DNA from 3 places in the Pseudoalteromonas sp. S558 genome. Region 3 is predicted to be linked to each of the others. Evidence: predicted binding sites of a transcription regulator. Region 3 holds the regulator's gene; each other region holds the start of a gene.
What was found. The regulator sigma-54, encoded in region 3, starts transcription at its own class of promoters, with help from an activator protein. The targets are predictions, from matches to a motif close to GTTGGCACGNNNNTNGNNT.
Positions count from the first base shown of each region.

Region 1: a site for sigma-54 is predicted at 1,254-1,272, ahead of CWB66_RS02100 (DUF1328 family protein). Genes of this name have one in related genera too.
Region 2: a site for sigma-54 is predicted at 1,837-1,855, ahead of fliE (flagellar hook-basal body complex protein FliE). Genes of this name have one in related genera too.

Region 1 is NZ_PNDU01000023.1:12,903-17,679, forward strand. Features, by position in the region: gene csrA (carbon storage regulator CsrA) at 1-141, shown strand, start outside; gene CWB66_RS02090 (YcxB family protein) at 193-660, opposite strand; gene CWB66_RS02095 (hypothetical protein) at 794-985, opposite strand; gene CWB66_RS02100 (DUF1328 family protein) at 1,040-1,213, opposite strand; gene CWB66_RS02105 (OadG family protein) at 1,740-1,985, shown strand; gene oadA (sodium-extruding oxaloacetate decarboxylase subunit alpha) at 1,997-3,778, shown strand; gene CWB66_RS02115 (sodium ion-translocating decarboxylase subunit beta) at 3,793-4,777, shown strand, end outside.
Region 2 is NZ_PNDU01000137.1:36,170-40,946, forward strand. Features, by position in the region: gene fliF (flagellar basal-body MS-ring/collar protein FliF) at 1-1,443, opposite strand, end outside; gene fliE (flagellar hook-basal body complex protein FliE) at 1,464-1,796, opposite strand; gene CWB66_RS10920 (sigma-54-dependent transcriptional regulator) at 1,955-3,433, opposite strand; gene CWB66_RS10925 (sensor histidine kinase) at 3,430-4,542, opposite strand; gene CWB66_RS10930 (DNA-3-methyladenine glycosylase I) at 4,676-4,777, shown strand, end outside.
Region 3 is NZ_PNDU01000077.1:63,526-68,302, reverse strand. Features, by position in the region: gene mgtE (magnesium transporter) at 1-384, opposite strand, end outside; gene CWB66_RS06255 (HPr family phosphocarrier protein) at 467-739, opposite strand; gene rapZ (RNase adapter RapZ) at 785-1,630, opposite strand; gene ptsN (PTS IIA-like nitrogen regulatory protein PtsN) at 1,650-2,102, opposite strand; gene hpf (ribosome hibernation promoting factor) at 2,107-2,394, opposite strand; gene CWB66_RS06235 (RNA polymerase factor sigma-54) at 2,421-3,920, opposite strand; gene lptB (LPS export ABC transporter ATP-binding protein) at 3,990-4,715, opposite strand; gene lptA (lipopolysaccharide transport periplasmic protein LptA) at 4,712-4,777, opposite strand, start outside.

The sequences.
Region 1 (4,777 bases), on a different contig from region 3:
GTAACAGTTACCGTGCTAGGTGTTAAAGGAAATCAAGTTCGAATCGGTGTTAATGCACCAAAAGACGTATCAGTGCATCGTGAAGAGATTTATATGCGCATACAAGCTGAAAAGTCGAACCCAAATCCGGGCAATGCTTAATCAACACGTATAAATAGCTGAGTACTTTACTGGGCTATATTAAAAAACCACTCATTGAGTGGTTTTTTTGCTTATGAAATCGAGTATTTCAGAGCTGAGAATTTGCTTTGAAATATACTGCATACCGCTTTTATTTTGAAGCAGGATACCTTGCTGCGTATCTATTACTGTATTGATGTCTTGCCATGCTAATTGATAGTTTTTGTAATGATTGGCAGATTTAATACCGTCGTCATCGAAGGTAAGTGTTACTTCTGAGCCAGAAGCTCTACTAAGCATTTGTCTGGTTACCCACCAAGGTCTGCGATAGTAAAAAGCGACGCACTCTAGTACACCAAGCATAATCAAAAACGATCCTAAGTAGTGATCATTTAACCCATAAATACCAAATAAACCAAGTGCAACGAGCAACACAAGTAAAAAATACTTAGGTTTTGCGCGTTTACTGTAAGGCAGTGATTCATCAAAGCACTCGTAAAAATAGGGTTTATCGAGTGTGTAGGTCGTTGTAAGTGCCATATTATCTTATTTAAAGTATCATTTTTTTCTATTTTAACAAGCTAACCTCTAAATGAGCAGCTTTATAGTCAGTGATTTTATTGCAGACACAAAAAAACGGCTCAAGAGCCGTTTTTTAGCGGTGCTAAAAGTATTAACAGTTAGTTTCTTCAGCGTTTACGCCTTCTTTAACTTCTTCGCATGCATCTTCTACTTTGTTCTGCACGTCGGTTACTGCTTCGTCAATACGTTCGCCTGCGTCTTCTGCGTGGTTGTCTTCACAACCCATGATGAAAAAACTTGCGAATAGACCAATTAGTGCTGCTTTTAAAGTTGTAGATTTCATAATGTGATTCCTTGTAAGTTTAAATTAAATTTTAGTGTTAGGTTAGTGCTTTATCTACCTGGGAGATTTTCCACGTAGTGCACCTGAAACTAATGAAATCACTAAAAGTACTATAAAGATAAAAAATATAATTTTTGCTATACCAGCTGCGGCACCTGCGATGCCACCAAAACCTAACACTGCAGCGATTAAAGCAATAACTAGAAATGTAATTGTCCAGCGTAACATTGTTTTCTCCTTGGTTTATAAATTTTGCTCGCAATAACTAATGCCAGTTACATGCCAATATTTATTTTTGTTTAATATCATGGGGTTATGGTTTTTGTGCGTTTTTGATTTTTAATTGGTTAGTAACTTTTACGCTTTGTTATGTAACTTATTCACACTACTGAAAATTACTGAAAATTACTGATAAATATTTACTGGATATATTTTATTTGGTAAGACCAATTTGCAATTGTGAGGTTGCTTTATGATTTTTATAATTTTTAATGTCTATTTTTACTAGGTTAAATAGTTAATTAACAACTTATATATAATTTTTAGCTATAGTTGTTATTCACTCTATGTATTGTAGGTCCTGTTTTTATTGGCCTACAGCATGTAAATTAATTGGGTGGTATGTTGTTTTAAGATTAATTGGTTTTACCAATTTACAAGGTGTAGACAAAGTTATTGGTTTTGTTATCATCCAATGAATAAATATTTAATTAAATTGATTTTTTATTTCAATGTAGGTTTCAAGGGGAAATAAATGGATATAGGTGCTCTACTCACAACAGCTGGTAGTTTAATGCTCACCGGTATGGTTGGGGTGTTTGTATTTCTGTCGATATTAATTGGTGCAGTAACGCTTATGTCTAGTTTGGTAACGCGCTTTAGCGAACCAGAGGTAGCATCACCAGCTAAATCGCCATCTTTTAAATCTCAAGGTGTGCCTAATGAGCACATCGCTGCTATTAGTGCTGCCATTGCTCAGTACAAATCAAATAATAAATAAGGGGCACATTCATGGCTAAATTAAAATTAACAGAATTGGTATTACGCGACGCGCACCAATCATTACTCGCAACCCGAATGCGCCTTGACGATATGCTGCCAATTGCTAGTAAATTAGATAATGCAGGTTATTGGTCTATTGAATCGTGGGGTGGTGCTACATTTGATTCGTGTATTCGTTATTTAGGCGAAGACCCATGGGAACGTATTCGTGCACTTAAAAAAGCAATGCCTAATACTAAACAGCAAATGTTATTACGTGGTCAAAACTTATTAGGTTACCGCCATTACGCAGATGACGTGGTTGAAAAATTTGTAGAGCGCGCACATAAAAATGGTGTTGATGTTTTTCGTATTTTTGATGCAATGAACGATGTACGTAACCTTGAAACAGCGATTAAAGCGGCTATAAAAGTAGGCGCACATGCTCAAGGTACTATTTCTTATACTGTAAGCCCTGTACACACGCTTGATATGTGGCTAACGCTAGCTAAGCAATTAGAAGATTTAGGTTGCCACTCAATTTGTATTAAAGATATGGCGGGTTTATTAAAACCATACGACGCTGAAAAACTAATTAAAGCACTTAAAGAAACCGTCTCGGTTCCTATTGCTATGCAGTGCCACGCTACAACTGGTTTAAGTACAGCAACTTATCAAAAGGCGATCGATGCGGGCATTGATATGCTTGATACCGCTATTTCATCTATGAGCATGACTTACGGACATTCAGCAACCGAAACCATTGTGGCAATTGTTGAAGGAACCGAACGTGACACTGAACTTGATTTAAATCACCTAGAAGAAATAGCGGCTTATTTTAGAGACGTACGTAAAAAATATGCGGCATTTGAAGGTAGTTTAAAAGGGGTTGATGGACGTATTTTGCTCGCTCAAGTACCTGGTGGCATGCTTACAAATATGGAAAACCAGCTTAAAGAGCAAGGCGCAGCAGATAAGCTTAATGAGGTTTTACTTGAGATACCGCGCGTACGAGAAGATCTAGGCTTTTTACCATTAGTAACACCCACGTCGCAAATTGTAGGCACTCAAGCGGTACTTAATGTACTAACGGGTGAGCGTTATAAAACAATTACTAAAGAAACTGCGGGCGTATTAAAAGGTGAGTATGGCTTAACACCCGCGCCAATGAATAAAGATCTACAAGAGCGTGTACTTGATGGTGTAGAGGTAATCACCTGTCGTCCTGCTGATAATATTGCGCCTGAGCTTGCAACGCTTGAAGCTGAGTTGTTAAAAGAAGCGCAAGAGCAAGGTTTAACACTGGCTGATGAGCAAATTGATGACGTACTAACTTATGCATTATTCCCACAAGTTGGTTTAAAATTTATTAAAAATCGTAACAACCCAGATGCATTTGAACCAGTGCCTTGTGTTGAAGATAAAAGCAATAAAGCCCCCTCTAAATCTGCTTTAAATAATCACAGCGTAAAGGCCGAGCAATACAGCGTAAAAGTAGACGGTAAAGTTTACGACGTAGTAGTAGCGCAAGGCGGTGAGCTTAAAGAAGTAACCTTAAAAGATTCCGAGCATATGCCCCAGTCTGCGTCGGTTGCCTCGGGCGAGACACTTAACGCACCTTTAGCGGGTAATATTTTTAAGGTTAAAGTAAAAGCGGGGCAAGTGGTAAATGAAGGTGATGTAGTAATCATTATGGAAGCCATGAAAATGGAAACGGAAGTGCGTGCTATGCACACCGGTACTGTTGCTGAAGTACTTGTTTCTGAGGGTGACTCAGTTACAACGGGCGACGCTATGATTGCATTAGCATAAGGAGTAAATAGAGGATGGACGGTATTTTAAACCTCTGGCATGCAACAGGCATCGCTAACTTTACAATCCCATCGCTAATAATGATTGCGGTAGGTTGTTTACTATTATTTTTAGCGATAGTTAAAGGCTTTGAACCATTGCTGTTATTACCTATTGGCTTTGGCGCTATATTAACAAACATACCCGTGGCTGGTTTATCAGACCCTGGTGGACTTTTGTACTACGTATATTATGTAGGTATTGATACGGGGATTTTTCCGCTGTTGATATTTATGGGGGTCGGAGCGCTAACTGATTTTAGTGCACTTATTGCAAACCCTCGTATGCTGTTATTAGGTGCGGCTGCACAGTTTGGTATTTTTGCTACACTGTTTGGCGCGATATTACTAAACTATGTGCCAGGCTTTGAGTTTACCCTACAGGATGCGTCCGCTATTGCTATTATTGGTGGTGCCGATGGCCCTACTGCAATATTTTTAGCATCAAAACTAGCTCCTGATTTACTCGGCGCAATTGCGGTCGCAGCATACTCATACATGGCATTGGTGCCAATTATTCAGCCGCCAATTATGCGAGCATTAACGACACCAGAAGAGCGCAAAATTAAAATGCCAGAGCTGCGTAAAGTATCAAAAAAAGAAAAAATTATTTTTCCGCTTATGGTGCTTAGTTTAACTGCCATGTTTTTACCAGCAGCAATACCGCTAGTGGGGATGTTTTGCTTAGGTAACTTAATGCGTGAGTCAGGGGTTGTTGATAGATTGAGCAACAGTGCGCAAAACGAAATCATCAATGTAACCACTATATTTTTAGGGTTAGCGGTCGGTTCAAAGCTCGCGGCGGATAAGTTTTTAACGGTTGAGACGATTGGTATTTTAGTGCTTGGCGCACTGGCTTTTGCAATTGGTACGGCATCAGGCGTATTTATGGCAAAAGGACTTAACCGCATATCTAAAACACCTATCAACCCATTAATTGGTGCAGCGGGAGTATCTGCAG
Region 2 (4,777 bases), on a different contig from region 3:
GACAGCCATGATTAGTACAATAATAACCAAGGCCCCCAGTCCTAAGCGAACCATTTTCAAGAACCAATCCTGCTCCCAAATTGGCAACTCAAGATTTAAGCCGCTTTCTTCACGAACAAAAGGAACAGTAACAACTTCCAGTGCATCACCACGTTGCATATCAAAGCCTACACCACCTTGTAATAAGCGTCGAATATTTGACAATGCTTCTACAGAGCGTGGTGTCATGGTGGTTTCACCGTTTTCGCCCACTTTTGCTATATAATCAACCGCAACCGATACACTTATACGGCGTATGACACCTGTTTGTTGACGCCTATGTGAAATAGTCGTGTCAAGTTCATAGTTACGTGTTGCTTCTTTATGGCTGCGACTTGGTGAGCTTGCTGTACCGGCACCACCTTCAGTCACGGATTCAGGAATATCGGAATTAACTGGTGGTTGATTGGTCAGTGCACCTGGAATACCGATAGCTAAACCACCAATATTATTTTCTTCAAACGTGGTTTCACTTCGCACCGCAGGTAAATCTGGATTGTAACGCTTTTGCGTTTCTTCGACCGCACTAAAGTCCATACTCAAATCAACTTGTGCCGTATAGTTTGCAAGCCCGACGATTGGAATTAAAATACTGTCTATTTTTTCAAGGTATTCTTGTTCACGCTTTCTCTCTAAATCGTATTCTTTACGCGAGCGTGCTGCCAATAAACTTTGCGAACCTGAATTTAATAAGCGACCATTTTGATCAGTAACTGTCACACGTGAGGGCTCTAAACCTTGTACTGCAGAAGCAATCATATCTACAACTGAATCGACTTCTTCTCTATCGAGTGAACGTCCACGCTTTAGTGTTAATACAACGGTAGCTGAGGGCTTTTTTTCTCTGCGAGCAAACACATTTTCTTTTGGAATAGCTAACAATACTTTAGCGCGGGTGATGTTATTAAGCTCTTCGATTGTGCGTGCTAGTTGCTGTTCACGACCATGCTTTAAACGCTCTCGTTCAAGACGTTGGCTTACACCAAAGCCCATATCTTGCATTATAATATCTGAGCCTGAAGTCGGACCTTGCTCTAGGCCTTCTCGAGTCATTAGCAATTTAATATTTTGGTATTCAGTTTCATCAACTGACACCACATTACCATCAAGTTGATAATCAATTTTTTGCGCATCTAAAAAATCAAGCGTTTGAATAAGCTCTTCAGTTTGCATTTTACCAAGCGGGCGCATATCTGGCTGACGAGCCCAAATAATGATAAATATCGCGATAGCCAAACAAATGGCCAGTGCAATAACAAGTGTTACTTGGCGTAATATATCAACACCATTTAAAGCACTTAAATAGCCCGACTTTTGTTCTTGTTGATCATCACTATCACTTTGGTCGATGCCGATATCGCCATCGGCGAGAGCAAGATCTGTAGATTGATTAGATTGCGCCACAATTATTCTCCACTACCTAGTTAAACAGGCATATTCATAATTTCTTTGTAAGCTTCAACAAGTTTATTACGAACTTGTACCGTCGCTTCAAATGCAACTGAAGACTTTTGAGAAGCAATCATTGCCTCAGCGAGTGATACACTTCGGTCGCCCATTTCAACTGCTTTTACTTTTTTACTTGTGTCTTGTTGAAGCTCATGCACTGTATTTAGCGCATTACTCAACATATCACCAAATTGTGCAGAAGATGTAGAGTTTACCTGAGTAGGTATTTTATTAAGTTGATCATTACGGCCAGCTTCTAGGGCCATTGATTGCATTTCTTGAAATACAGCGCTATTTTGAATTTTCATAATTTATCTCTGACAATGCAGTTTACTATTACAGTCAATAAAGCATAAAACATGCCAAATAAATTAAACTTAAAATACAAAGGGTTAAGAGATGATTTAGTGAGTCATAGTTTTGACAACCCTAAATTCAACTGCTTGAATTTAGGGCTTAAGAAAGATTATGCTGGAAGAGAAATACCTAGATCACGCATTTGCGCTAATTTATACCGTAAAGTACGAGGGCTAATACCCAGCGTCTCTGCCACATCTTTTCGTTTACCTTGGCAGCGTGCAAGTGTTTCTAAAATGATGCGATGCTCTTTATCTTTAAGCTCATCTTTATAACTTCCGGTCTCAGCTGCGAGTAAATCATGCTTTGGCTGATCAGCCGTTATATTTTTTTCATCATCGTTTTGCTTATCATAATAAGCTGAACTTAACGTGCTTTTTTCTTTATTTTCTGTTGAAATCTCTGATGCTTTTTCAGCTTCGAGGACAGATGTAGATGTAGCGTCCATAACAAAATTACTCGGTGCTAAATTTTCAATGAAAATAGCATGTTCGTTTATGGTGTCGCCTGTTCGTAATATAAGAGCACGCTGAATCACGTTATCAAGTTCGCGAACATTACCAGGCCAAGTATGGGCCAGTAGCTTTTCTTCAGCTACTTTATCCAAATAAGCCATCGGCTCTTTGCTTTTAGTTATATGACGTTCAATTAAATGCTTAGCTAATATAACAATATCACCTGGGCGCTGACACAATGGTCTCCACATTAATGGAAAAACATTGAGGCGATAATATAGATCTTCTCTAAATTGATTTTTAGCAACCGCTTCTTTTAAATCGCGGTTACTGGTTGCTAATACTCGCACATCAAGCTGAATTGTTTTACGACCACCTAAACGCTCAACTTCACGCTCTTGTAACACGCGCAGTAGTTTAGCTTGTAAAGCTAAATCCATTTCGGTAATTTCATCAAGTAAAATCGTACCGCCTTGAGCTTGTTCAAATTTTCCTGGACACGCCTGGATTGCACCTGTAAATGCGCCCTTTTCGTAGCCAAACAAAGTGGCTTCAAGCATATTTTCAGGAATAGCTGCACAGTTAATAGCAACAAATGGTTCATTACAGCGATTTGATTTATCGTGAATATAACGTGCTAAAACCTCTTTACCAGACCCGCTTGGTCCAAGCACCATGACACTGGCTTCAGAACGTGCAACTTTACTGGCAAGTTCTAATAGCTGAATACTGGTTGGATCGGCAACAATAGGACCGTCTGTCTCTTTTGGTTTTTCGGGTAAATAGCGACTCACCATGTTCAATAGCACTTCTGGTGCAAATGGTTTTGCCATGTAATCAATAGCCCCTAAGCGCATTGCTTCCACGGCATCATCAATTGTGGCATAAGCTGTCATCATTAAAACAGGTAAGTCTGGATGATTTAATTTTATACTGCGAAGTAAATCTAGGCCACTCATTGCGCCCATTTGTACATCACTCACCACCAATGAAAATGACTCTTTTTTTAGCAATAACATAGCTTGCTCAGCGCTATTCGCTGCTACGCAGTCAATACCTGACATTTCAAGTGTATCAATTAAGGCTTCTCGTAGCCCTGCATCATCTTCTACAACTAAAATAGTGTTACTCATAATGATTCCTCTAATTTAGATGCTGTACGAATTGGCAAAAGCAAACTAAAGCAAGCCCCACCGTGTGTATTATTATCAACTTCAACACGTCCTTGGTGTGCATGAGCGACAGAACTAACCACCGCTAAACCTAAACCAGTGCCTTGGCTTTTAGTTGTAAAAAATGGTTCAAATATTTTATCGGCTTTCCCTAAATCAATACCAGGGCCGTTATCGCTGACACTAATACGCACAAAGTCATGATCTTTTCTATCCGTTGATGCGCTCAAATGAACCTTGGCACCTGCCCCAATCACTTGAATACTGTTGTGTATTAAATTTTGTATAGCGCTGGCAATTGCTGTTTTATTACCCGTGATCTGTATGTCAGGCTCGGGTAAGCTAACGTCTAGCTCGCTTTCATTTAGCGTAACCATTACATCGGCTCCTACTTTTACTTCACTAAGTAGCTGCTGCATGGATACTTGCTCTACAACATGCTGGTCACCACTTTTAGCGAATAACAACATGTCGTTCACTTGGGTTTCTAAATCTTTTAATCGCGACATCAACTTAGTTTGGAAGGTATCACGAGAGGCTTCTGGTAAGCGCTTTGACCCTAAATTAGCAGCGTAAAGCATGGCCGCAGACAATGGCGTTCGCACTTGATGCGCCAATGATGCCACCATTTTACCTAGCGCACTCAATCGTTGCATATGAGCAACACGCTTTTGTAAACGGCGCGTTTCTGTTAAATCTGTCATTAAAATAAGTTGCCCCGGCTCTGGAGCTAATGCGGTGATGTCGAGCTTAATTAATCGACCATCTTTTAAAGAGACTTCATGACCATCATCTTGGTGTGGTCTAAAAGAGCGTTGGATAACATTAAACCACTTTTCACCTTCAAGCGGCTCACCTAACATATCCATAGCAATTTGATTCGCTTTAGCAATCAACCCTTTGCCATCGAGTACCACGACACCCGCAGGCATGGTATCAACCAAATGTGAAAGCCAACTCGCCTGCTTACGCAGATCACTTAATTCCCCAACATACTCCTCTTGAAGTAAACATGGGTTATACTGATTTGCAGAAATAAACAGTGGTTTTAGCACAGTAGCAAGGGCCATAATCAAATCTCTAATTGATGTCTATATAGAGCTAAATGCACAATTTGTACCAAAGTTTTATTTTATAATTTTCATCGTGTTACACAAAATAATGCGCGACATAAAAATGACGCCTACAAATAAAGAGTGACTAATGACAGAACAAAAGAAGTGCCGATGTTTATGGTTAGATACCACTAAACCTGACTATGTGGCCTATCATGATCAAGAGTGGGGCGTGCCGCTTTATAACGAT
Region 3 (4,777 bases):
TGCACGCTCACGGTCTTGAATGTCCATTGCGCTAACAACGTCTTTATAAACGGTGTCTGGCAGGCTACGGAGTACTTCACCTAAGTCATCGTGGCCCATATCTTCAGTTGCGGCCGCAATATGCTTAGGTTCCATTTGGGCAATAATGCCTAAACGAACATCTTCAGATAATTCTTCAAGTACATCACCTTGTACATCAGGGTCAACTAATTGCCAAAGGAGTCGGCGAATTTTATGCGGTGATGATTCTAATAATAATGCAGTATCACAAGGAGCTGTTTTTGCTAACATGCGCCTAACTTGAACAAATTGACCACTGTTAAGCGACTGAGTCACTTGTTTTAGTTGTTGTAGTGGATAGTCTTGTTCAAAAGCTTCGGGCATTGGCATCCTTAATTAATTTTAATATTACTTTGGTAGGAGAGGTTAACTAATTTAATTTTACTTTTTAAGTATTTATTACTGACTATTCTTGTTCGTTAAATCGCTGTGATATCAGTTGGCCAACGGCGCCCAAGGCTTGCTCTGCATCAGGGCCTTCACATACTACCTTAACTTCTTTACCTTGGCTGCTTTCAAGTAGCATTAATGCGAGTACGCTATCACCCGCTGCTTCTTTTTCGTCTTGGAACAAGGTTATCGAAGCGTCAAACTTTACGGCTAATTGAGCTAATACAGTTGCAGCTCTAGCATGTAGCCCTAATTTGTTTTGTATTAAAAAGGTATCTTCTAAGCGCATACGTTACCCTACCTAAGCTGAACTGATTATTATTTTATGTGAAAATTATTTCTCTTGTTCTCGGTGGCGAATTTTTACATTGGGGTGTGTCATCGCAAAGCTTTCACCAATTGTTTGTGCTAAATACACTGAGCGATGTTGCCCACCAGTGCAGCCAATAGCAATCGTTAGGTAACTGCGGTTATTTCGTTCTAAATGCGGTAACCATGTTTGTACAAAAGTTTGAATTTGCCATGTGAACTTTTGCACTATGCTATGACTCGCTAAATAATCTTTAACAGGTTGATCTAAGCCATTTAACGGTTTTAACTCAGGCTCCCAGTGAGGGTTTGGCAAGAAGCGTGCATCAAATACATAATCTGCTTCTTTAGGGATGCCGTGTTTAAAACCAAACGATTCAAACGTGACAATAAGCTGCTTGTCTTTTTTTCCTAATATTTTTTCACGAATAGATTCAGCAAGTTGATGGACACTTAAGTCACTTGTGTCAATCATATAATCGGCTCGAGTGGTTAGCACATCAAGTAATTCTTTTTCTTTTTTGATTGCCAAATCAAGCGGCAGTGAGTCAACCGATAGGGGATGTAAGCGGCGTGTTTCAGAGAAACGTTTTATCAGTGTTTGATCTTCGCTGTCTAAATAAAATAAGGTAGGCTTTGCAAAACCGGGTAAGTATTCAAGAATATCATTAAACTGTTCTTGTTCCTTAGGAAGGTTTCGTACATCAATGCTCACTGCGATTTTATCGTAGTTATCAGAAACGCTGCGTACCAAAGAAGGTAACAGATTTAACGGAATGTTATCTACGCAATAATAACCTAAGTCTTCAACAACGCGTAAAGCAACCGACTTTCCAGAACCCGATCGGCCACTTATGATAATTAACTCCATTTATCACCCTTTATATTAATCACGATTGCTTAACAATAACTTGATACAGTTCGGTATCCGTTTTTGCACTGCGCAATTGCTTACAAAATTCTTTGTCGTTAAGTTTATCAGCAATGGTTGCGAGAGTCTTTAAGTGCTGCTGGTTATCACCATCTGGTACTATGAGTGCAACAAAAATATCAACGGGACGATTATCAATTGCATCAAAGCTAATAGGTGTTTCACTAACGAGTACTAAGGCTAAGGGCTCTTGTGCACCGCTCATTCGCCCGTGAGGGATCGCTATGCCTCTACCTATACCAGTACTGCCTAGCTTTTCTCTACTTAGTAAAGCGCTAAGAATATCTTGTTGAGAAAGGTACGGAAGCTTATCGTGAGCAAGTTCGCTGATAAACTCTAAAATTCTTTTTTTGCTATTAAAAAGGACCGCAGCTTTGCTGCAGTCCTGGCATATAAGTGAGCTTAATTTCATCATATTAGTGTCGAGCAAGCTTCTCTTTGTGTTTAATTACTTGGCGATCGAGCTTATCAATCAGCGAATCGATGGCAGCGTACATGTCTTGATGCTCAGTTGAGGCAAATAACTCAGCACCACTAACATGTATTGTTGCCTCTGCTTTTTGGCTTAGTTTTTCTACATCAAGAATGACATGAACATTATTAATATGATCAGAGTGTCTTTCTAGCTTCGCAAATTTGGTATTTATATAGTCTCTTAGTGAATCAGTTAATTCTACGTGACGACCAGTTAAGTTTAGTTGCATAAGCATTACCCTCTTTGTTTTGCGTCTTAAATCAGACTTTTTCGCTGATTTGACGGTGGAATAGCCAGAGATTCGCGATATTTTGCGATTGTACGTCTCGCTACTTTAATTCCTTGCTCAGCCAATATATCCGCTATTTTGCTATCACTCAATGGTTTTGCTGAGTTTTCTGCAGCGATTAATTTTCTGATAAGTGCACGTATTGCTGTAGATGAGCATTCACCGCCATTTTCGGTACTTACATGACTTGAGAAAAAGTATTTAAGCTCAAATATACCCCGAGGTGTATGCATATACTTTTGAGTGGTTACACGCGAAATAGTTGATTCGTGCATTTCCACCATTTCAGCAACATCATTTAAAACCATAGGTTTCATGGCCTCAGGACCATGTTCAAAAAAGCCTTGCTGCTGCTTAACAATGCAGTTAGTTACTTTTAATAATGTATCGTTTCTACTTTCTAAGCTTTTAATAAACCATTTAGCTTCTTGTAAATGCGAGCGTATAAACTGGCTATCACCGCTTGATTTAACCGTGCGAGACATCGCAGCATATTGGCTGTTTACGCGAATTTTTGGCATGCTATCTGGATTTAGTTCAACAACCCAGCGGCCTTTAATTTTTTTCACTGACACATCAGGAATTACATACTCAGACTCTTCCCTAACAATCGTATCTGCAGGCTTTGGGTTTAGCGTATGAATGAGTGTCATTACTTCTTTAAGCTCTTCTTCTTTGAGCTTCGTTTTTTTCATTAATGTACGATAGTCGCGAGCTGCTAATAAGTCTATGTGCTCGGTTAAAATCATTTTTGTTTCATTAATATAGGGTGTTTCTTTATCAAACTGGTTAAGTTGAATGCACAAACACTCTTGTAAACTACGCGCTGCTATACCTACAGGATCAAATAATTGAATGCGTTTTAAAACAGCTTCTATTTCATCAAGTTCAACTTCATTATCATCTTCGTTTTCTTGGTTGAAGCTTTCGAGAATCTCTTCACAACTCAGTGTTAAAATGCCTGAATCATCTACTGCTTCTACAATAGCAATCGCAATCGCTTCATCAGTAGGGCTAAATGGCGTTAGTTGAAGTTGCCACATTAAATACTCGTGGAGCGTTTCCGTAGAGGCACCTTGGTATATAGACTCGTCTTCAGGCATTGGACCTGATGAGGAGGCTGGAGCTGCACTCATGTACTCGTCCCAGCTAACATCCATCGCCATGTCGTCACTTACCGTATCTTTAGCAAGTGCTTCGCCGCTGTCTTGTTCGTATTCGCTTGGAGCATCGTCGGCAGATGCGCTAACTGTTATATCATCGGTGTCTGCTTTTTGTTCATTTTTACCTGCAGCGTCTTCAGAATAGTCTTGTTCCTCAACCTCTAAAAGTGGGTTGCTGTCGAGCGCTTCTTGTATTTCTTGCTGGAGATCCAATGTACTGAGTTGCAACAAACGAATAGCTTGTTGCAATTGTGGAGTCATTGTAAGTTGCTGGCCCATGCGCAGCTGTAGTGATTGCCTCATGTATCTCTAACAATCCTTTTATGTTGTTATAATTAATACTAGCAGATGCTTAAAGACATGGCGTAAATGTTACAGCCTAAATTGCTCGCCTAAGTAAACATCGCGTACTGTTTTGTCATTTAATACGTGTTCTGGAGTACCTGATGCAATCAGCTCTCCATGAGAAACAATGTAGGCTTTTTCGCAAACATCAAGGGTTTCTCTTACGTTATGATCGGTAATTAACACACCAATCCCACGATTTTTAAGATGTTCTATGATTTTTTTTATATCAAGTACAGAGATTGGGTCAACGCCCGCAAACGGTTCATCTAATAATATAAACTTGGGATTAGCCGCTAATGCGCGGGCTATCTCTACGCGGCGACGTTCACCACCCGATAACGCCATACCTTGGCTGTCACGGATATGTTGAATATTAAATTCGTCTAATAAATTATTTAGTGTATCTTCTCTTTGCTGCTTCTTAAGCTCTTTACGTGTTTCTAAAATTGCCATTAAGTTTTGATAAACAGTTAGCTTTCTAAAAATTGAAGACTCTTGTGGTAAGTAGCCTATGCCTAATCTAGCACGACTGTGCATAGGTAAAAGAGTAATATCGTTATCGTCGATAGATATTTTTCCTTTATCGCTAGGTACTAAGCCCACAATCATATAAAACGTGGTGGTTTTACCAGCGCCGTTTGGGCCAAGTAAGCCAACAATACTGCCAGCTTTAACTTCAAGGCCGACGTTTTTTACAACTTCACGGCCTTTATAGCTTTTGGCTAATAGTTCTGCTTTTAATGTGCTCATGGTTGGCCTTTATCGCTTGTTTTACTTTTTTTAGCTTCAATAGGCACTAAAATTGTGTGAAC